3 regions of the Janthinobacterium sp. EB271-G4-7A genome follow, and region 3 is predicted to be linked to each of the others. Evidence: predicted binding sites of a transcription regulator. Region 3 holds the regulator's gene; each other region holds the start of a gene.
What was found. Region 3 encodes FNR, which switches genes on or off when oxygen is low (the NO sensors DNR and NnrR bind a similar motif). Its sites were predicted from a motif close to TTGATNNNNATCAA; they were not measured.
Positions count from the first base shown of each region.

Region 1: a site for FNR is predicted at 2,041-2,054, ahead of IGS58_RS24865 (universal stress protein). Genes of this name have one in related genera too.
Region 2: a site for FNR is predicted at 2,490-2,503, ahead of IGS58_RS14455 (PHA/PHB synthase family protein). Genes of this name have one in related genera too.

Region 1 covers NZ_JACYMI010000005.1:368-8,024, forward strand. Annotated here, with positions in the region: gene IGS58_RS24855 (enoyl-CoA hydratase) at 1-588, opposite strand, end outside; gene IGS58_RS24860 (MFS transporter) at 778-1,971, shown strand; gene IGS58_RS24865 (universal stress protein) at 2,109-2,546, shown strand; gene mltA (murein transglycosylase A) at 2,588-3,853, opposite strand; gene IGS58_RS24875 (hypothetical protein) at 3,864-4,010, shown strand; gene apaG (Co2+/Mg2+ efflux protein ApaG) at 4,034-4,408, opposite strand; gene rpe (ribulose-phosphate 3-epimerase) at 4,574-5,248, shown strand; gene IGS58_RS24890 (phosphoglycolate phosphatase) at 5,248-5,952, shown strand; gene trpE (anthranilate synthase component I) at 6,222-7,657, shown strand, end outside.
Region 2 covers NZ_JACYMI010000001.1:3,203,470-3,211,126, reverse strand. Annotated here, with positions in the region: gene IGS58_RS14460 (universal stress protein) at 1-609, opposite strand, end outside; gene IGS58_RS14455 (PHA/PHB synthase family protein) at 633-2,438, opposite strand; gene IGS58_RS14450 (hypothetical protein) at 2,824-3,063, shown strand; gene gcvA (transcriptional regulator GcvA) at 3,060-3,962, opposite strand; gene IGS58_RS14440 (MFS transporter) at 4,086-5,489, shown strand; gene IGS58_RS14435 (glutathione S-transferase family protein) at 5,486-6,109, shown strand; gene IGS58_RS14430 (LLM class oxidoreductase) at 6,128-7,153, shown strand; gene IGS58_RS14425 (DUF445 domain-containing protein) at 7,159-7,657, opposite strand, start outside.
Region 3 covers NZ_JACYMI010000004.1:360,157-367,813, forward strand. Annotated here, with positions in the region: gene IGS58_RS24540 (response regulator) at 1-1,413, opposite strand, end outside; gene fnr (fumarate/nitrate reduction transcriptional regulator Fnr) at 1,663-2,421, shown strand; gene IGS58_RS24550 (FixH family protein) at 2,425-2,949, opposite strand; gene ccoG (cytochrome c oxidase accessory protein CcoG) at 3,052-4,434, opposite strand; gene ccoP (cytochrome-c oxidase, cbb3-type subunit III) at 4,437-5,357, opposite strand; gene IGS58_RS24565 (cbb3-type cytochrome oxidase subunit 3) at 5,350-5,553, opposite strand; gene ccoO (cytochrome-c oxidase, cbb3-type subunit II) at 5,555-6,169, opposite strand; gene ccoN (cytochrome-c oxidase, cbb3-type subunit I) at 6,185-7,612, opposite strand.

The DNA.
Region 1 (7,657 bases), on a different contig from region 3:
GGTCTTGGCGGCGGCCAGGGTTTCTTCCAGCAATTTATCGGCCGGCACCACGCGCGATACGAGGCCGATGCGTTCCGCCTCGGCAGCGTCAATGGTGCGCGCCGTCAGCAACAGGTCCATGGCCTTGGCCTTGCCGATGGCGCGCGGCAGACGCTGCGTACCGCCCGCGCCTGGCGTAACGCCGACCTTGATTTCCGGCTGGCCGAATTTGGCGCTGTCGGCAGCGATCAGGAAGTCGCACATCATGGCCAGTTCGCAGCCGCCACCGAGCGCATAGCCCGCCACTGCGCCCACCACAGGTTTGCGCACGCGCAAGATATGTTCCCAGTTGCGGCTGATGTAGCCCTGGGTAAAGGTGTCCGGATAGGTGTAATCGGCCATGGCGGCGATGTCGGCGCCGGCGGCAAACGCTTTTTCGCTGCCCGTGAGGACGATGCAGCCGATATTCTCGTCGGCATCGAACTTCAGCAAGGCGTCGCCCAGCTCATTCATCATGTTGTCGTTCAAGGCATTCAATGCCTTCGGGCGATTCAGGCGGATGACCGCCACTTTGTCCTGGATATCGATGATCAAGTCTTCGTATTGCATATAGTCTCCTCTGGATGAACACGGTGGCAACGATTGTAGCGGCTAACGGCAGCGGCGCGGCAGGCGCGCTGCTATTATTGTGAGCCTGATCATTTTCATATCGAGCAAGATATTTTCTCCTCCCTCTTCCAGTACTGTGCCCATTACCTGCGAGGCGACGGCAGCGCCGCCAGCGTCAATTTCCGCCGCCTGTGGTTCAGCAACGGCCTCAATTGCTTCGGCGCCCAGATCACCTCGCTGGCCCTGCCCTTGTGCGCGGTACTGTTATTGCATGCGACGCCGGAACAGATGGGCATGCTGGTTGCCCTGCAGGCGCTGCCGTTCGCCCTCTTCGGCTTGCCCGTCGGCGTGCTGCTGGACCGGCGCAGCAAGCACCCGATCATGCTGTTCAGCGAAAGCATGTCCGGCCTGGCTCTGGCCAGCGTGGCCGTGGCTTACTGGTGCGGCGTGCTGTCCATGCCGTGGTTATATATAGTGGGGTTCATCATCGGCACGGGCTTCGTCGTCGGTGGCGGTGCCGAACAGGTGTTTCTGACTTTCCTGGTGGGCCGCGACGGCTTGATCGATGCGCAATCGAAATTTGCCGCCACCGAATCGGCGTCGCGCCTGATCGGTCCCGGCCTGGCCGGCGTGCTGGTGCAAGTCTTGTCAGCGCCCGTCGCCATCCTGTGCACGGCGTGCGGCTATCTGATTTCCGTCTTCAATTTGCGTGCCATGAGCGTGCGCGACCCGCACCCCGCCCCATCCGACAAACATGCCTTGCGCGACATCGCCGACGGCTTGCTGTTCGTCTGGCGCGAACCGCTGCTGCGCGCGCTGGCCTGGGGCGCCGGCATCTGGCACTTCCTGTTTTACGCCAGCATGGCCTTGACGGTGCTGTTCGCCACGCGCGACCTGGGCATGAGTCCTGGCGTGCTGGGCATGACGCAGATGCTGGGCGGCGCCGGCGTCTTGCTCAGCGCCTTCATCGTCAAGCCATTGACGAAGCGCTACGGCGCCGGCCGCACCATCCTGATCGGCCTGGCATCGACCTCGCTCTGCTTTGCCCTGACGCCAACGATTCCCGCCGCGCTGTTCGGCAGCGCTGCCGCCAGCGCCGTGGCGTATGCCATATTGATGTTCTTTTTCGATTGCGGCGTGATGCTGTTCTTTATTCCCTATCTGGGCCTGCGCCAGAAAGTCACGCCCGACCCCATGCTGGGCCGCATGACGTCGACCATGCGCTTCCTGACGGTGGCGACGGCGCCGCTGGGCGCGCTGGCCGCCGGCTGGATCGCGGAACACTTTGGCGTGCGCAATGGCCTTGCCTGCATCGCGGCCGGCAGCATCCTGTTGACAGCCGCCATGGTGTGGGGCACGCCGCTGCGTAGCGTGCGCACCTGATGCGATGAACAGGCATACACTGCTAAAAGATTGCCTTGGCGACACTATTCACGCCAAAGCCTGTGAGGTTTGATTTATATCAAGGTTTCAATTGATATAAATCCATAAGCTGTCTTACATCACTTGAGGAGCACGCTATGTTTAATACCATCTTATTTCCCACCGACGGCTCGCCGTTGTCCGACAAAGCCGCCGAGACCGCCCTCGCCTTCGCCCAATTGAACAAAGCCAAGCTGGTCGCCATCAGCGTGGTGCAGCCTTTCCCGTTTTCGCCGATGGCCGACGGCGGCATCGTGCTCGACGCCAGCCTGTATGAACAACAGATGCAGGAAGCGTCGCAACGCGCCATCGACAAGATCGGCGCAGCGGCCCGCACCGCCGGCGTGCCCTTCGAAGGCGTGGTGGCCGTGTCACCGAGCCCGCACGATGAAATCGTCAATGCGGCGCAGACCTACCATTGCGACATCATCCTGATGGCCTCGCATGGCCGCAAGGGCTTGAACAAGCTGTTCGTGGGCAGCGAAACGCAAAAAGTGCTGGCCCACACGCACTTGCCAGTGATGGTTCTGCGCTAAGCTGACGCCAGACCATCACCCGCCGGCGCCGCGCACCTCCTCTAGCGCGCCGGTGCCTGCTTCGGCAACAACACCCACACGGCGCCGCTCTGCTTCATGCGGCCCGCATTCTCGGCCGCTTCCGCGCCAAAGCCAAAGAAATAATCGACACGGATCGGCCCGCGAATGGCGCCGCCCGTATCCTGCGCCATCACCAGGCGCTGCATGGGGATCTCGCTATTGGCTTGCGTGGTGGACAAGAACACGGGCGCGCCCAGCGGCAGGAAACGCGAATCGATGGCTACCGAGCGCTGCGGCGTCAGCGGCACGCCCAGCGCGCCCTTCGGCCCCACTTTCGGGTCGGGCAAGCGCTCTTCCTTGAAGAAGACATAACTGGGATTGGCGTTGAACAATTCATCCTTGCGCGTGGGATGGCCGGCGATCCACGCCTTGATGCCTTGCGCGGATGCCTGGCTCAAGGTCAGTTCGCCCTTGTCGACCAGGTAGCGGCCGATCGATTTATACGGATGGCCGTTTTGATCCGCGTACGCCACGCGCACGGTTTCCTGCGTATCGGTCAACTGCACGCGCCCGGAACCCTGCACTTGCAGGAAGAATGCCTCGACTTCGTCATCCACCCACAGCAATTCCTTGCCCGTGACGGAGGTGGCGCGCTCGATGTCGGCGCGGGTTGCGTACGGTATCACCTTCTTGCCGACCAGCTTGCCCCGCAAGCGCATGTTTTTCAGTTCCGGATACACGCCGGCCAAGTCCACCGAAACCAGGTCGTCAGGCACCTTGTACAGCGGTGTCTGGTATGGACCGCCGCGCTTGCGCGCGCCGTGCAGCAATGGCTCGTAATAACCGGTCACCAGTCCAGTATTGGCGCCATCGGCGGTGACGACTTGATTGGGCACAAAGAAGGTCTCGAAAAACAGGCGGATGGCCTTGTCGCTGTCGGCATTCACCTGGCGCGCAATCGTGCACGATTCTTTCCAGTCCGGACGCTTGACGAGCACGCCGCACGACGCCATGAAGGCGGGCCAGGCCGCGCGCATGTCGTCGCGGGCCCAGCCAGGCAAGGCGGCAAACTTGGCGGGCACGAATGTGGGGGCTGCCGCATCCGTGGCATCCTTGGCGTCGGCAGGCTTGGCCGGCACCGGCCTGACGACGGTCGGCGCGATGGCGGGCGCCTTGCCGCTGGAGGCAGCGGGTGGCGTGGACGGCGTGGTGCAGGCGGAAAGAGTCAGCGCGACGCCGGCGATTGAAACGAGTAGACTACCGCGTGTAAACAGACGGCTGGTAAATGGGCTGCGTGTAAATAACATAGGGGTGCGTATGTGGATCTTGATGATAGAGGCGCTGGTGGCGTTCTTCTTGCTGGCATTTATAGTCTGGTGGACCATGTACTCGGGCAAAAAGCCCGCACCGCCGGCGCGCAAGCAGCTCAGTGAAGAACAGGACGCCACCGAAAAACTGAAATAGGGGCGCACGCCCCCGGCGTTTCCTTAATGCAGGGTGCGCGGCACCGACAGCACGAACTCGGGAATCGGCGCTTCGAACTGATGGCCGTCTTCGGCCACGCAAAAGTATTCGCCATGCATCGAGCCTTGCGGCGTGCCCAGCATGGTGCCGCTCGTGTATTCGAACTGCTCGCCCGGCTGCAGCAGCGGCTGGTGGCCGACGGCGCCCAGGCCGCGTACCTCTTCCACCTTGTTGTTCGCATCCGTGATGACCCAGTGGCGCGAAATCAGTTGCGCGCCAGCCGTGCCCGTGTTGACGACGCGGATCGTGTAGCTGAACACGTGCCGCCCCTGGTCCGGTGCCGATTGATCGGGCAGATATTGCGTCTTGACCGTTACCGTAAATTCATAAGTCGCCATCGTCATTCCTATTCAGACATTGCCAGTCATATTGTGTGTCGCGCGCGCCGCATTGGCCATCGCGCGATGCGTATTCTGTATTTCACCGTACTTCAATGAGGCACGGTAGCGGCGTCAGGCGTAAAATAGCGCAAATCGCATTTTCTATCCTTTGGCTACTTCACCATGACAACATTCCGTATCGCTCCCAGCATCCTGTCCGCCGACTTTGCCCGCCTGGGCGAGGAAGTGCGCAACGTCGTTACCGCCGGCGCCGACATCATCCACTTCGACGTGATGGATAACCATTACGTGCCGAACCTGACCATCGGCCCCCTGGTGTGCGAAGCGATCCGCCCGCACGTGCAAGTACCCATCGATGTGCATCTGATGGTCAAGCCTGTCGATCGCATTATCCCGGATTTCGCCAAGGCTGGCGCGAACATCATCACCTTTCACCCGGAAGCGTCGGATCACGTCGACCGTTCGCTGCAGCTGATCCGCGACAATGGCTGCAAATCGGGCCTGGTATTCAACCCGGGCACGCCGCTGCACTACCTGGAACACGTGATGGACAAGATCGACATCATCCTGATCATGTCCGTCAACCCGGGCTTCGGCGGCCAGTCCTTCATTCCGCAAGCGCTGAAGAAGATCGCCGAGGCACGCCGCATGATCGACGAGTCGGGCCGTGACATCATGCTGGAAGTCGATGGCGGCATCAAGATCGACAACATCGCCGCTGCCGCCGCCGCCGGCGCCGACACCTTCGTCGCCGGTTCGGCCATCTTCGGCAAGCCGGACTACAAGGCCGTCATCGACGCCATGCGCGCCGAGCTGGCCAAAGTAGCGGGCGCCTGATGCAAGCGGGCACGGTGAAAGACCACGTACTGGCCGGCGTGCGCGCCGCCATCATCGACCTCGATGGCACGATGCTCGACACCGTGCCCGATTTTCATGTCGCCATCAATGGCATTCGCGCCGAACTGGACCTGGCGCCCATCAGCGCCGACGCCATCAAGCTGATGGTGGGCAAAGGCTCGGAAAACCTGATCCGCACCGTGCTGGCGCTCGACTTCGATGCGGCCGGCGTGGAACAGCGTTTCGAGCAGGCGATGGACGGTTACCAGCGCCATTACCTGGCCATCAACGGCCAGTTCAGCACCCTATACCCGGATGTGGAAGCGGGACTGGCGGCGATGAAGGCGGCGGGCTTGCGCCTGGCCTGCGTCACCAACAAGCCGATCGCCTTCGCTCTGCCCCTGCTGAAACTGAAAAACCTGGACCAGTATTTCGAGATCGTCTACGGCGGCGATTCGCTGCCGCAGAAAAAACCGCACCCCATGCCGCTGCTGCAAGTGTGCGCGGACTTCGACTTGCCGCCCTCCAAAGTGGTGGCCATCGGCGACTCCTCGAATGACGCACAAGCGGCCAGGGCTGCGGCTTGCCCCGTACTGACGGTACCGTATGGCTACAATCACGGACACTCTATACACGATACCGATTCCGATGGTATAGTAAAGACACTGCTCGAAGCAGCCCGTTTTATTAGCATGCAAAATTAACCAGCATACTGACCAAACCCAACACCATATCGTGAACACGTTTCTCATCAAAAAACACAATGTCACCCAAACCGGCTCGATTGAGGCCTGGCTTTGGCGACGCTGGCAATCCTGGCAGGCCTAAGGGCCGAGCCGTTACGATTGCTGCCGGCTGCACACGCGTCCTTTGCGCATTTTGCGCATATTGCATGTCCCGGCAAGTTTTTTGATAACCCACCGCAGGGTTTGTGCACTATGCACACTCATACCCTGGCGGCATGGAGAGAAACATGACCGAACTCGAATTCAAATCGCTGGCCCAGCAAGGCTACAACCGCATCCCCCTGATCGCGGAAGCGTTCGCCGACCTGGAAACCCCGCTCACCCTGTACCTGAAACTGGCACAATCCCAACAGGGCGGCAAGAACACCTTCCTGCTCGAATCCGTCGTCGGCGGCGAACGCTTCGGCCGCTACTCCTTCATCGGCTTGCCCGCCACGACCGTGTTGCGCAGCTACGGCAAGCGCACCGAAATCGTCAAGAACGGCACAGTGATCGAAGAACACGAAGGCAATCCGCTCGACTTCATCGAACAGTTCCAGTCGCGCTTCAAGGTGGCCCTGCGCCCCGGCATGCCGCGCTTCTGCGGCGGCCTGGCCGGCTACTTCGGCTACGACACCGTGCGCCACATCGAGAAAAAACTGGCCGGCGGCGCGCCGAAAGACGACTTGAAGCTGCCCGACATCCAGCTGATGGTGACGGAAGAACTGGCCGTCATCGACAACCTGTCCGGCAAGCTCTACCTGATCGTCTACGCCGACACCACGCAGCCCGAATCGTTTTCGAAAGCGCAGCAGCGCCTGAAGGACTTGCGCATGATGCTGCGCCGCGGTGTCGATGCACCCGTCACCAGCGCTTCCGTGCGCACGGAAACCATCCGCGACTTTTCCAAGGAAGACTACCTGAAGGCCGTCGCCAAGGCGCATGAATACGTGATGGCGGGCGACCTGATGCAGGTACAGATCGGCCAGCGCATCCGCAAGCCGTATGTCGATTCGCCGCTGACACTGTACCGCGCCTTGCGTTCGCTCAATCCGTCGCCGTATATGTACTTCTATAATTTCGGCGACATGCAGATCATCGGCGCCTCGCCGGAAATCCTGGTGCGCAACGAGAAGACGGCGGACGGCGGCAAGAAAGTCACCTTGCGTCCGATTGCCGGCACCCGTCCACGCGGCGCCACGCCAGAGCGCGACGCCGAACTGTCGGCCGAGCTGCTGGCCGATCCGAAGGAGATCGCCGAGCACGTGATGCTGATCGACCTGGCGCGCAACGACATCGGCCGCATTGCCGAGACGGGCAGCGTGCACGTCACCGACCGCATGGTCATCGAAAAATACTCGCATGTGCAACACATCGTCTCGAACGTGGAGGGCAAGCTGAAGGATGGCCTGTCGAACCTGGACGTACTGCGCGCAACCTTCCCCGCCGGCACCCTGACGGGCGCGCCGAAAGTGCGCGCCATGGAAGTGATCGACGAACTGGAAATCACCAAGCGCGGCATCTACGGCGGCGCCTGCGGCTACCTGTCGTTTGGCGGCGAAATGGACGTGGCGATCGCCATCCGCACGGGCGTGGTCAAGGACGGCATGCTGTATGTGCAGGCCGCGGCCGGCATCGTGGCCGACTCCATCCCCGAAATGGAATGGCAGGAAACCGAAAACAA
Region 2 (7,657 bases), on a different contig from region 3:
CGGCTGCTCGCCGTGCGCGGCCGCCTGGGCGTGCGAATTGACGACGGCCAGGGTGACTTGTTGTGCCCGTTGCAGCAGCGGCAGCGCATCGGTGATGGCGCGCAGCGCTTCGGCGCTGCCGTTCCAGGCCAGCAGCGGATGCTGCGCGATGCCCGCTGGCGCGGCGCAAGGCGCGTGCGGCACCATCAGCACGGGCCGGCCGCAATGCAGCATCAGGTATTCGGCCGTGCCGGCGATGACGCGCGACGGCGTATCCTGCGCATCCGTCTGGCCCAGGATCAGCAAGTCGCAATAGCGCGCCTGCAGCAGCAGCGCGCCTTGCGCATCGTCGTCGACGAAGCGCGTTTCGTAGGCGCCCAGGCCTTCTTCGCGGGCGATGCGCTCGAAGTCGTGCAAGGCTTCGCTGGCCTGGGTGCGCAGCGCCTGCATCTGCGCCGGCGCAAACTGCAGCGCGTTCACGCCGCCGCCATACGCGTAGCGCGAGATGCCGCTCATGGCCGAACCGATCAGGTGGGCCCCTTCGGCGACGGCCAGGCGCACGGCCAGGCGGATGCGCTGGGCGCAGTGGCGGGAATTGTCGACGTGGACCAGCAGGGTGGTATAGGGCATAGCGTTTCCTCGGTTGTCGGTTGTCAGGTCTGCAGCACGTAGCTGCCCGGTGCGTCGCCCAGGGCAATCCCCATGGCCGGTGGCGCCACTTGCGCGCCCGCGCGTTCTTCCAGCCACGCTTGCCAGGCGGGCCACCACGAACCGTCATGGTGCGGCACGTCGCGTTGCCAGCTGTCCGCGTCGACATAGGGCGTGTCGTGGCGGTGCGTGGCCAGCTGGTAGCTGCGGCGCGGCTGGCCCGGCGGCGAGACGACGCCCGCATTGTGGCCGCCCGAAGTGAGCAAAAAGGTGACGTCTGTGTCGGTCAGCAGCTGCAGTTTATACACGGAGCGCCACGGCGCCACGTGGTCCGTCAGGGTGCCGACGGCAAAGATGGGCGCGTCGATGTCGCGCAGGACGATGTGGCGGCCCGCCGTGCGGTAGCGGCCTTCGGCCAGGTCGTTGTGCAGGAACAGGCGGCGCAGGTATTCCGAATGCATGCGGCAGGGCATGCGCGTGGCGTCCCCGTTCCAGGCCATCAGGTCGCTGTCCTGCTCGTCTTGTCCCATCAGGTAATGGCGCAGCTGGCGCGACCAGATCAGGTCGTTCGAGCGCAGTAGCTGGAAGGCGCCCGCCATCTGCTTCGTATCGAGGTAGCCCTGCTTCCACATGGCCGCTTCCAGGAAGCTGACCTGGCTGTCGTCGATGAACAGCGACAGTTCGCCCGGCTCCTTGAAGTCGACCTGCGAGGCCAGCATGGTGAGGCTGGCCAGGCGCGCATCGCCGTCGCGCGCCATCGTCGCGGCGGCGATCGCCAGCAGGGTGCCGCCCAGGCAGTAGCCGGCCGCATGCACCTGCGGCGCGCCCGTGATGCGGGCAACGGCGTCGAGCGCATCCATCACGCCCAGCTGGCGGTAGTCTTCCAGCGACAACTCGCGGTCTTCTTCCAGCGGGTTTTTCCAGGAAATCATGAATACCGTGTGGCCCTGTTCCACCAGGTAGCGCACCAGCGAATTGTGCGGCGACAGGTCGAGAATATAGAACTTCATGATCCAGGCGGGCACGAACAGCAGCGGCGTCGCATGCACCTTGGCGGTGGCGGGAGCGTACTGGATCAATTCGATCAAGTCATTGCGGTAGACCACCTTGCCCGGCGTGACGGCCAGGTTCTGGCCCACCTTGTAGCGGCGCGCATCGGGTGCATGCGCTCCCATGGCGGCGCGCTGCCAGTCGTCGGCCGCGTGGGCCATGCCGCGCGCCAGGCTGGCGCCGCCGCTGTCGAGGGCCGCTTGCTGCACCACGGGATTGGTCAGCAGGAAGTTCGACGGCGCCAGCATGTCGAGCCACTGGCGCACGGTGAACGTGACGACATCTTCGTGGTGCGGCGAGACGCCGCGCACGCCCGTGGTGGCACGGTGCCACCATTGCTGCTGCAGCAAGAAGCCCTGGTAGACGAGGTTGTACGGCCAGCGCCGCCAGGCAGGGTCGTCGAAGCGCCGGTCCTGCGGCAGCGGCGCGATGCACGGCGGCTCAGTGGCGCTGCCGGCCAGCGCCGATTGCAGCGCGTACTGCTGCCAGTGGCCGATCTTCTTCCACGCTTCCTGTAACAGGGTTTGCTGCTTCGATGGCGCCAGCGCCAGGTGGCTGAGCCAGTCGGCATAGGCGTTGCCCAGCGCGGCAGGCGAAATGCCGCCCGTGAACTTGCCCAGCCAGGCGTTCAGCAGCAGGTCCAGGGTGGCGCCTTCCGGCGCGCTTTCCGGATAATCGGGCACTGGCACGCCTTGCCAGGCGCTACCCAGGCGCTCATGTTCAATGTTGTGTTCCGCGTCGCTCGGCTGCGTCTTGCTCATCAGGGCTCCAGTCATTTTTTTACAGGGTAGCAAGAGCTTGTTCAAAAAATTATGATCTACATCAAGTTTGGCCGGATGCGTGCGGCAGGCGGCTTGCCATACCTGGATGGCACTTAGAATAAAAGTCATTGAAACGAATATTGCGATTCAAATGATTATATTGAATTTTAATCCATGCGGGTTCGGGCCTGGATGGCGTGAAAAGCTTGCTGCAAGCCATTTATTACTATGAAAGGACATATTTCATTCATCATTCTGCCTGTCGCAGAATAACAAAAACGTTTTTTTCGTGAATTTTTTTGTTGTATTTGATAAATTTATGTGGCAAGATGTAGTTAAGCAAGAAGTGAAGCAAGACCGCTCACGGTGGATAGAGGAGATGGACATGCATACGAAAATGTCGGCAAGCAGCAGCGAAGAGGCGGGCAAGGGCTATCCACACGGGGCTGGCGCGGGTGCCGGCAATGCGTCCGTGCGGCGCCTGAAAGCGATTGGCTACCTGGCCCTGTTGCTGGCCATACTGCCGGCTGCAACGTGCATCGCCATGGGGCGCGCCGGCGTACCGGCGCCGTTCAGCACCGCCTGCGGCGTGGTGTCGTGCGTGGCCGCAGGCCATGCGCTCTAGCGCACTGCCTGCGCTTCCTCGCAGATCCATGCCATGAATGCCTGCACGGCGGGGCGCGTGGCCGCGTCGGGCCGCGCCACCAGGTAGTAGGCAAAGCGCGCGGGCCAGGGCAAGTCCAGCACTTGCACCAGGCGCCCGGCGGCGATTTCCTCCTGCGCGTACAACTGCGGCACCAGGGCCAGGCCCTGGCCCGCCTCGGCCGCGCGTATCAACAGAAAATCATCTTCGAAGGCCGAGCCGCGCCGCGCCCGCGCCGCATCCGTGCTGTCGTCCGGGGCGCCATGCGCGGCCAGCCACAATGGCCAGTCGGCGCGGTCCGTATCGTGCAGCAGCGGGTAGCGCAGGCAATCGGCCGGCGTGGCGATGGGCGGCTGGCCCGCCATCAGGGCGGGGCTGGCGACGGGCACCAGCACGGGCGCCATCAAGCGCGTCACCTGCAGGCCCGGATAGTCGCCCAGGCCGTGGCGCAAGGCCACGTCGACCCGGTCGCGGCGCAGGTCGACCAGCGCGGATGTCGCTTCCACGCGCACTTCGATATGCGGATGGCGCTGGTTGAAGCGGCCCAGGCGCGGCACCAGCCACGCGGCGGCAAACGTGGCGACCGTGCTGACGGTGAGCGTCTGGCGCGCGCCCAAGTCTTCCAGCGCCTGGCTGGCGCCGGCGATCTGCGCGAAGGCGCCCAGCAGGGCGGGGTGGACCATGGCGCCCGCCTCTGTCAGGCGCAGGCCCTGGCGTTCGCGCGTAAACAGGGGCATGCCGACGCGCTCTTCCAGCAGGCGGATCTGCTGGCTGACGGCGCCCGACGTCACGTGCAGCGCCTCGGCAGCCGCCTTGATGCTGCCGCGCTGGCCCACTTCGACAAAGGCGCGCAGCGCCTGGAGCGGTAAAGGATGCTTCATCGATATAGTTTTTCTATAGTTATGCGCGAAAAATCATCGTTTCAGTTTCGCTGTGGAAAAACGCATTATAGGGGCATGCGGCGTTTTTTTGACGTCGAGTAAAACTATATCGATAGGATCTCCATGTTACTTTCACATCGGCAACTTTGCCTGGTTTTGCTGTGCACCACGCAATTCGTCGCCTTGCTCGATTTTTCCATTACCATGATTCCCTTGCCGCAAATTCAGCAGAGTCTGGGCTTTACGTCCGGCGGGCTGCAATGGGTGATCAATGCGTATGGCGTGGCCATCGCCGGCTTCCTGCTGCTGGGCGGGCGCGCGGCCGACATGTTTGGCCGCCGCCGCGTCTTCATCACGGGGCTGCTGCTGTTCACTGCCGCCTCGCTGCTCGGTGGTTTTTCGCACAGCCCGGCCATGCTGGTGGCCACGCGCGCGCTGCAGGGCTTTGGCGCCGCCATGTTTTCGCCGGCCGCGTTTTCCCTGCTGCTGGCCGTGTTTCCCGAGCCGGCCCGGCGCAACCGGGCGCTCGGTGCCTGGACGGCCGTGGCGGCCAGCGGCTTTGTCGCCGGCCTGATCCTGGGCGGCTTCATCACGGATATGCTGGGCTGGCGTTGGGTGCTGTGGATCAATGTGCCCGTCGGCCTGCTGGTGCTGGCCCTGTCGCCGGCCTTGCCCCTGGGCCGGCCCGATGCGGATAGCGCTGCGGCTGGCGGCCCGCTCGATGTGTGGGGTGCGCTGCTGGTGGCGTCGGGCGCGGCGACGCTGGTGTTTGCCTTTGCCAATAGCGAGCATGTGGGACTGGCGCATCCGCTCACGTTTGCCCTGGTCGCGCTGGCGCTGGCCCTGCTGGCGCTGTTCGTCTGGGTGGAGGGACGGGTGGCCGCGCCGCTGATGCCGCTGGCCGTCTTCCGGCGCCGCTCCACGGGCGGGGCGAATATCGTCTCCCTGCTGGCCAACACGGCCCTGGGGCCCACCTTTGTCGTCGTGGCGCTGGCCATGCAGGAAGTGCTGGGCTTCAGCGCCACGCGCACGGGGCTGGGACTGTTGCCGATGGCCGCCGCCTTTACCGTGGCCAGCGCGTGGGCCGGGCCGGCATTGATCGCCCGCTGCGGCACCAAGCCCGTCATCGTCGGCGGCATGCTGCTGTTCATCGGCGGGCTGGCCATGCTGGGCAGTTCGCTGGCCACGCTGGCTGCCTGGGGCGCCTCCATCCTGCCCGGTACCGTACTGGCCGGCATCGGCTATGGCCTGGCGTTTCCCGCCTGGACCGTGGCCGGCATCGATGGCGTGCCGGAAGCGGACCATGGCCTGGCGGGCGGCATGCTGACCACCACGCAGGAGGTCGGGTCCGCCGTGGGCCTGGCCGTGGGCGTGGCTGTCAGCATCGCCGTGCTGGCCGGCGGCGGCACGGCCGCGCAAGGCTACAGCAGCGCCATCCTCGTTTCCGCCTGCCTGGTCGTGGCGGGCCTGGCGTGCGCCGTCGCCATCCTCCCCGGCAAGGCCGCGCGCCAGGAGGCGGCGCCATGATGGAGCTCTACACCGACAGCTCGCCGAACGGTTTCAAAGCCACGATTGCGCTGGCCGAACTGGGCTTGCCATACCGGCTGCGCCATGTGCGCATCGAGCAGGGCGAACACCGGCTGCCCGCTTTCCTGGCCCTCAATCCGCACGGACGCATTCCCGTCCTGGTCGACCACGAGACGGGCATCACCGTGTTTGAATCGGCCGCCATATTGCTGTACCTGGCCGAAAAAACGGGGCGGCTGCTGCCGAAGGCTCCCGCGCAGCGCTGGGCCGCCATCACCTGGCTGCAATTCCACGCGGCCAGCATGGGGCCGATGCTGGGCCAGCGCGTGCATTTCGAGATCGCAGACGGAGGCGCGAATGCGGCCGCCACGGCGCACTTTCGCCAGCTGTGCACCGCCGCGCTGGCCACCATGGATGGCCGCCTGGCGGACAACGCCTACCTGGCCGGCGACGGCTATTCCATCGCCGACATCGCCAGCTTCGGCTGGCTGCATATCGCCCGCATCGTCGGCTTCGAACTCGATGACTGGCCGCACGTGGCCGCCTGGTACGCCCGCGTGGCGGCCCGTCCGGCCGTGCAGCTGGGCATCTCCATTCCCGCGCCCGCCACGGGCGCCTGATTTTGATCAAGGAACAACATGAGCATAGACATCATAGAAGGCGCTTCGTCGCAGGCTTTCACGCAGCACCGCGGCTACCGCCGCATGTTCGCACCCGGCGCGCTCACCCTCGGCATTTATCTGCCGCTGCGTTTTTACCAGGGCGACATGCGGGCGCTGGCCGGCCAGGCCGACCTGGTCGCCGCCATGGACCGGCAAGGCTTTGCCGCCGCCTGGGTGCGCGACATTCCCCTGTTCGACCCGCGCTTCGGCGATGCGGGTCAGCTGTTCGACCCGTGGACCTATCTGGCGTATCTGGCGGCGCGCACGGATGCGCTGGCCCTGGCCACGGGCAGCGCCATTTTTACCCTGCGCCATCCGATCGACCTGGCCAAGGCGGCCGCCAGCATCGACCAGCTGTCGGGCGGGCGCCTGGTGCTGGGCACGGCGTCGGGCGACCGCGCCAGCGAATTTCCCGCGTATGGCGTGCCGCATGCCACGCGCGGCGCGCGCTATGCGCAGGCCGTGCACATGTTCCGCCAGTTGCTGCAGGCAGGCCCCGCCAGCATCGACGGCCCGCTGGGCAGCCTGGCTGGCCTCGAACTGCTGCCCAAGCCCGTGGCGGGCGCCATTCCCCTGGTCGTCACCAGTTCCTCCGGCCAGCCGCTGGAGTGGATCGGGCGCCACGCGGATGGCTGGCTGACGTATCCGGAAGCGACGCATACAGCCGACGGGCCGCGCCGGCTGGCGGAAAAGATCCGCGCCTGGCGCGCCTGCATACCCGATGGCGGCTTTCGTCCGCACATGTGCAATGAGTGGCTGGACCTGGCGGACGACCCCGATTATCCGCACACGCCCGTGCGCAGCGGCTATGTGCTGCGCACGGGGCGCAAGGGCTTGATCGACTTGCTGGGTGAATGGCGCGAAGCGGGCGTCAACCATGCGGCGCTGGGCATCCAGCATGGCCAGCGCCCGGCTGCGGAGGTGCTGCAGGAACTGGCCGAGGAGGTGCTGCCGCACTTTCCGTCGCATGCGGCGTCGTGCGGGGATATTCTTCGCTGGTAGTGGCGCTAAAACGCCTGGCTGACTGAATAAATCAGCAAGCCGGCCAGGCCGCCCACGATGGTGCCGTTGATGCGGATGAATTGCAGGTCGCGCCCGATGGCCAGTTCGATGCGTTCGCTCATTTCATCCTTGCTCCACAGGTCCAGGCGGGCGGCGATGAAGGCGCCCACTTCGCCCCGGTAGCGGCGCACCAGCGAGCCGCTGCCGGCGACGATGGCGTCGTTCAGCCATTCCCGCGCAGCTTTGTCCGTCTCCAGCACCTTGCCCGTGTTGCGTGCCAGGCTGGCGATGGCTTGCGCCAGCACGGGCTGGTCGGCGTGCAGGTCGGCCAGCAGGCGCGTGCTGATGTGCTTCCAGACGTCGCCCAGCATGGCTTGCACCGTGTCGCTGGCGACCAGCTGCAACTGGTAGCGGCGCACCGTTGCCTGCCACTGCGGGTCGGCCTTCAGGTGCAAGGCGCTGTCGGCGATCCAGCCGGCGATGCGCTGGCGCAGCGGGTGCTGC
Region 3 (7,657 bases):
CATCGTCATCGTCGTGGCCAGGGTATTCATGACTTCATCGAGGTCGAATTCGACGGGCGACAATTCCATGCGGCGCGCCTCGATCTTCGAATAGTCGAGCACATCGTTGAGGATGCCCAGCAGCGACTGGCCCGCCACTCTGACCATGGTCAGGTACTTGCGCTGTTCCGTGTCGAGCTTGGTATTGCCCAGCAAATACACCATGCCCAGCACGGCATTGAGGGGCGTGCGGATTTCATGGCTCATGTTGGCCACGAAATCGCTCTTCGCGCGGTTGGCCGCCTCGGCCCGGTCGCGTTCCTGCTCCAGCTCCGCCGCGCGCGCTTCGAGTTCCTGCTGCAGGCGGTCGCGTTCGCTCATCAGGCCATTGAACGCTTCCGTCAGTTCGCCGATCTCGTCGCGCTGCTGTACCGGCACGGGGGTGAAACGGCTGCCGCTGGTGCGCAGGGCCAGCAGGGTATCGCGCAGGCGCACCAGCGGCGACAGCAGGCGCACGGTAACCCAGCCCAGAACGGCAGCGGCCAGCAGCGAAGCGAGGATGCTCCACAGCACCAGCCGGTACAGCACGCCATCGAACGGTTCGAAGGCATCCTCGACGGGCAGCGAGGCGGCCAGCAGCCAGTTCACGGATTTCAGGCGCTTGAAGCTGTTGACGGCCGTGATGCCGCGGCTGTTGGTGCTGACCATGCTGCCTTCGCCATCCTCCTTCAGCAGCTGGGTGGTCGTCAGGTTGGCGTTCGGCTTGCGCGGCTGCAGCAAACGGCTGGTATCGGGGTGCAGCACGTAGCGCGGCACGGCGCCGCGCGTGAGGATGAAGTAATAGCCGCTCTTGCCGATCTTTTCCGAGCGCAGGCGGCCCAGCAGATTGTCCTTGTACAGGCGCAGCACGCCGATCACCACGCCGGCCACCTGGCCATCGGCGGCCAGCACGGGCGCCACCATCTGCACGATGGGCATGCCGCTCGACTTGCCCAGCATCGGCTCGGTAATCATGGGCTGGCGCGTGCGCAGGACGGTCTGGAAATACTCGCGCTCGGCGACGTTGATGCCGGCGCGCCCCGTCACTTCCGGCATGTCGGCCACGATGGCGCCATGCGCGTCGAGCACCAGCACGTCGTCGAACAGCACCAGCATCGAGCGGCGCGCATAGTATTCGCGCAATTGGGCGGGCTGGGCGATCAATTCCGGCGGCTGCTGCCTGGCCGTCAGGGTGACAATCTGCAGCAGCATGCCCAGCTTGTCGTCGAGCTCGGCAGCGGTGCGGCTGATCAGCGATGACTGCTGGCTCAGCAGTACTCGGGTGAAGTCGTCGCGCATGTGCTGCACCTGGATCATGGTGACCAGCGCGATCATGGCGATCGAGGTCAGGCTGGTGGCCAGCGCGACTTTTGCTTTAATGCCGAGAGGCTTCATGATTTCCTTTTCAGTGCCGGGCGGCACAGGCGGCAGATAATGCTGTCAGGAATTTTCCTATCAATACCCCAGCTTGGCAAGCGCCGCCGCGCAAATTGCCCGCCCCGTATGGGCTTTTGACGATGTTGCCATATAATTAAAGGCTGGACGTCGTTTATTCGCCGAATTTACGGTGAAATTGGCATACGGCAACCCTGTATGCAGCTGTATGCAGTAAACTTGTTGTTGCATTTTCTAAAAGGTACCGACATGACTGAAGCGCTCCTCACTCCAACCTTGCCCACCGTGAACGTGGAGGCGTTGCGTGCACGATGCTCGACCTGCAGCATGCATCAATTGTGCCTGCCGATGGGCCTTGATGTGGGCGACATGGATCGGCTGGACCAGATCATCGGCCGCCGCCGCAAGATCGTGCGCGGGGCCTCGCTGTTCCGCATCGGCGACTCGTTCCAGAACCTGTACGCGATCCGCCTGGGGCACTTCAAGACCTACCAGATCAATCCGGGTGGCGAAGAGCAGGTGACGGGTTTCCAGATGGCCGGTGAACTGCTGGGCATGGATGCCATCAGCGCCGACCGCCACCACTGTAATGCCGTGGCGCTGGAAGACAGCGAAGTGTGTGAAATTCCGTTTTCCAGCCTGGAACAATTGCTGGGCAATATGCCGACCCTGCTGCGTCATTTCCACCGCATGATGAGCCAGGAAATCACGCGCGAGCAAAGCGTCATGCTATTGCTGGGCAATATGCAGGCGACCCAGCGTTTTGCCGCCTTCATCGTCAACCTGGCATCGCGCTATGAAGCACGCGGCTATTCGGGCAGCAATTTCCAGCTGCGCATGTCGCGCGAGGAAATCGGCAACTATCTGGGCCTGACCATCGAAAGCGTCAGCCGCTTATTGTCGAAATTCAAGAAGGAAGGCTGGCTGCGCGTCTCGAACCGCGAGATCGAAATCCTGCAGCCGGCCAAGTTGAAAGCGATTACGGCCGGCACGGACGTCTGCAAATAAGACTTACAGTTCTTCATCCGCGTGCAGCGCGATGCTGCGCTGCAGGGGCCAGGTCCAGATGCCGGACAGCCGCCACTCGCGTTTGTCGTTTTCCACCAGCACTTGCCAGCGGCTGCGCTCGAGCATCGGCAGTGCTACGGAAAAATTGCCGGCCGCATCGGGCTGCACCAGCAGCTTGATATCCTTTTCCGGCAGGGTCGCATGCGCCAGGTGCAGCTGCAGCGGCGCCTGATAGGCCTTGCCGAAGCTGTGCACGGAACCACTGAGGCGCGCTGCAGCCACGTCATATGACAGGCGCGTATCCATGGCCAGGTCGCTGGCGATCGTGTCGCGCTTCAAATCCTGGTTGATCGCCTTGCCCTGCTTGTAATAATCGCCCACCACCAGCGCATCGGGCTGCGTAAACGCGATATAGCCCATGAAGCTGCCGACGACCACGGACAGGCCGGGACCGATCATCAGCAGCCATGGCCAGCGATGCTTGTACCACGGTGCAACGGGGGGTTGCAGTTTCAGACTGTCGGACATGGTGTTTCTCCTGTTTAATCAGCCAGTCCCCGCATGGGGACCGGCCTTCCTGCAACTTCGTGGCGGCGGCGAGGGCACCCGGTCCCCGTCCGCCTTTCCTTGTTAACGTGGCACGATGAATACCGCGCTTTCACGCACATGCAGCGATGGATCGTCCAGCGATTGCAATTCGATCGCAATCTTGTTCGAGCCCTTCTCTCCCACGCCGTGCGGTACGCGCAGGCGGATCGGCCAGCCCAGCGTTTCCGTCGGCTGCAAGGTCACTTCTTCGCGCGTCAGCAAGGTCAGGCCCGGCAAGCCGGAAGCGCTGATTTTAAAATGCTGGCTTTGCTCGGACGTATTCATGATCTGCAGGCGGTAGACGTTTTCGATCATGCCGTCTTCGACTTCGCGCCCCATCGAACCGCGGTCGCGGATCACGTCCATTTTCAGGGGCGTGCGCAGGGCCAGCGACGTACACACGGCGATGATGATCAGGGCCAGGATGGAAGTGTAGATCAAGACGCGCGGGCGCATGGCGCGCTGACGTATCTGCTTCGAATTGAAGTTGTTTTCCATCGCATGGTCGGTGCTGTAGCGTATCAGGCCACGCGGCCGCTCGACCTTGTCCATCACGCTGTTGCAGGCATCGACGCAGGCGGCGCAGCCGATGCATTCATACTGCAGGCCGTTGCGGATATCGATGCCGGTCGGACACACCTGCACGCACAGGGTACAGTCGATGCAATCGCCCAGCTTGTCGTTGTTGCCGGCCTTCTTGCTCATGGCGCCGCGTGGTTCGCCGCGCTTGGCATCGTAGGTGATGATCAGGGTGTCCTGGTCGAACATGGCGCTCTGGAAGCGCGCGTAGGGGCACATGTATTTGCACACCTGCTCGCGCAGCCAGCCCGCGTTGCCGTAGGTTGCCAGGCTGTAGAACAAGACCCAGAACCATTCCCAGGGACCGAAATTGAGGGTGGTCACCGACTGCGCCAGTTCCTTGATCGGCGTGAAGTAGCCGACAAAGGTAAAGCCCGTCCACAGGGCGATGGCGCCCCATACCAGGTGCTTGGCGGTCTTCTTGAAGGCCTTGCGCACGGAGGGGCCCTGCTTGTCGAGGGCCATGCGCGCGCTGCGCGTGCCCTCGATGCGGCGTTCGACCCACAGGAAAATTTCCGTGTATACCGTTTGCGGGCAGGAGAACCCGCACCACACCCGCCCGGCAATGGCCGTGACGAGGAACAACAAATACGCACAGATGATCAGCAGGGCCGCCAGATAGATGAAATCCTGGGGCCACAGCACGACGCCGAAAATGTAGAACTTGCGCGTGGTCAAATCGAACAGCAGGGCTTGCCTGCCATTCCAGGTCAACCACGGCAAGCCGTAGAACGCCAGCTGGGTAAGCCATACGCATACCCATCGCCAGGTAGCGTAGCGTCCTTTGGCCTCGCGAGGGTAGATTTGCTCGCGGGCCGCATACATCTTGATGACTTGAGGTTCCATTTTTACTTTGCGGGCGCCTGCGGATTCGACAGGCTCCAGACATACGCCGACAGCACGTGTACCTTGGATTCGCCGAGGAAATCGCTGAAGGCCGGCATGGTGTTGCTGCGTCCCTTGCGTACGGTTTCCATGATGGTATCGGCGCTGCCGCCGTACAGCCAGGTCTTGTCCGTCAGGTTCGGCGCACCGAGCATCTGGTTACCCTTGGCATCGGCGCCATGACAGGCCATGCAGGCGCCAAACTTGGCCTTGCCCAGCACGGACTTGACGGGATCCGAGGTCGAGCTGGACAGGCTCAGCACATAATGGGCCACGTTCTCGACATCCTTTTCGGAGCCCAGGGCGGCGCCCATCGGTGGCATTTGCCCATTGCGGCCGTGCAGGATGGTGGTCTTGATGACGTCGGGTTCGCCGCCATACAGCCAGTCCTTGTCGGTCAGGTTGGGGAAGCCCTTGTTGCCGCGTGCATCCGAACCGTGGCATTGCGCGCAGTAGGTCAGGAACAGGCGCTGGCCGATGGCTTGCGCCTGCGGATCGGCGGCCACCGTCTTCAAGTCCTGGCTCAGGTACTTGTTGAACAGCGGACCGTAGTCGGCTTCCGCCTTCTTCAGTTCTTCCTCGTACTGGCCCGTCGATTTCCAGCCCAGGCTGCCGGCATAGTTGCCCAGGCCCGGATACAGGAACAGGTACGCCAGGGAGAAGACGATGGTGATGTAGAACAGCCACATCCACCAGCGCGGCATCGGCGTGTTGAGTTCCTTCAAATCCTCGTCCCAGACGTGGCCCGTGGTGCCGTCAGCGGGGGCGCCCTCGACCACTTTGATTTTCGACTGCGAGTACAGCAGCACGCCGCAGCCGATGATGCCCAGCAGGGACAGCACGATGATGTAGATATTCCAGAAGCCATTGGTAAAGTCAGCCATGGTTATGCTCCTTCGCCAGGGGCATTTCGGCTTCGGCCGGATAGTCGAGCGCGTCGTCGGCGAACGGCAGGCGTGCCGCCGCGTCGAAGTCGCTGTTGCTGCGGCTGAACGTCCACCACAGGATACCCACGAACGTCGTAAAGGAAACCACCGTCATGACGCTGCTGGCGCTGTCAAACAGGTTTTCGATTGCCATGCTAATTCCTTGTTTTGATTAATGTACCGAGGCCTTGCAGATAGGCGACCAGGGCGTCTTCTTCCGTCTTGTCCTGCAGCTGCGCAGGGCCGGCGGCGATCTCTTCATCGCTGTACGGCTGGCCCAGGCGTTTCAGGGCGCGCATCTTCGGCATGATCTCGTCAGGCACCAGCTTGGTCTTCGCCAGCCAGGGGTAGGACGGCATGTTCGACTCGGGCACCACGTCGCGCGGGTTGTTCAAGTGCGTGCGGTGCCATTCGTCGCTGTAGCGCGCGCCCACGCGGGCCAGGTCGGGGCCCGTGCGCTTGGAACCCCACTGGAACGGACGGTCGTAGACGAATTCGCCGGCGACCGAATAGTGGCCATAGCGTTCCGTTTCCGCGCGCAGCGGACGCACCATCTGCGAGTGGCAGTTGTAGCAGCCTTCGCGCACGTAAATGTCGCGGCCCGCCAGGCGCAGCGGCGAGTACGGCTTCAGGCCGGCGACGGGTTCCGTCGTGCTCTTCTGGAAGAACAGGGGAACGATCTCGACGGCGCCGCCGATGCTGATCACCACCGTGACCAGGGCGATCAGCAGCCAGGGGTTTCTTTCAATCCATGCATGTGAAAATTTCATTTGCTTTCGCTCCTATCAGGCGTGCGCCGCGTTCAGTTCCGGAATGCGGGCGACGGGGAGTTTGCTGCCGCGCAAGGTCATCCAGGTGTTGTAGCCCATGATGCACATACCCGACAGGTACAGCAGGCCACCGGCCACGCGCACCACGTAGTACGGATACGTCGCTTTCACGCTCTCGACAAAGGTATAGGTCAGGGTGCCGTCCGGATTGACCGCGCGCCACATCAGGCCCTGCATCACGCCGGCGATCCACATTGCCGCGATGTACAGCACGATGCCGATGGTGGCCACCCAGAAGTGCACGTCGACCAGGCGCGTGCTGTGCATCTGCGTGCGGCCAGCCAGGCGCGGCAGCAGGTAGTAGATCGAACCCATGGTGATGAAGCCCACCCAGCCCAGGGCGCCCGCATGCACGTGGGCAACGGTCCAGTCGGTGTAGTGCGACAGCGAGTTGATGGTCTTGATCGACATCATCGGACCTTCGAAGGTGGCGATGCCGTAGAACGACAGCGAGACGATCATGAATTTCAGGATCGGATCGGTGCGCAGCTTGTGCCAGGCGCCCGACAGGGTCATGATGCCGTTGATCATGCCGCCCCAGCTTGGTGCCAGGAGTACCAGCGAGAAGACCATGCCGATCGATTGCGTCCAGTCAGGCAATGCCGTGTAGTGCAGGTGATGCGGGCCGGCCCACATGTAGGTGAAGATCAGCGCCCAGAAGTGGACGATCGACAGACGGTACGAGTACACGGGGCGCTCGGCCTGTTTCGGGATGAAGTAGTACACCATGCCCAGGTAGCCGGCGGTCAGGATGAAACCCACCGCGTTATGGCCGTACCACCACTGGATCATCGCGTCCTGCACGCCCGCATACGCGGAATACGACTTGGTGAACGAGGCTGGCATGACGGCGCCATTGACCACGTGCAAGATCGTCACGGCCAGGATATAGGCGCCGAAGAACCAGTTGGCCACGTAGATGTGCTTGACCTTGCGCTTGATCAAGGTGCCGAAGAACACGATGGCGTAGGCGATCCAGACGACGGCGATGAGGATGGCGATAGGCCATTCCAGTTCGGCGTATTCCTTGCCGCGTGTCATGCCCAAGGGCAGGGTGACGACGGCGCACAGGATCACCGCTTGCCAGCCCCAGAACGTGAAGGCGGCCAGTTTGTCGGAAAACAGGCGCACCTGGCAGGTGCGCTGGACAACGTAGTACGAAGTAGCGAACAGGCCGCAGATGCCGAAGGCGAAAATCACCGCATTCGTGTGCAGCGGACGCAAGCGTCCGTATGTCAGCCATGGTATGTCGAGGTTCAGGGCAGGCCAGGCCAGCTGAGCGGCGATGATAACGCCAACCAGCATGCCGATGATGCCCCATACCACAGTAGCGACCGCGAATTGCTTCACGATCTTGTAGTTATAGTTCAGCGATTGATCCACAAAGACTCTCCCTGGAATTACTATTTATGATGGTGGCCAGAGAGT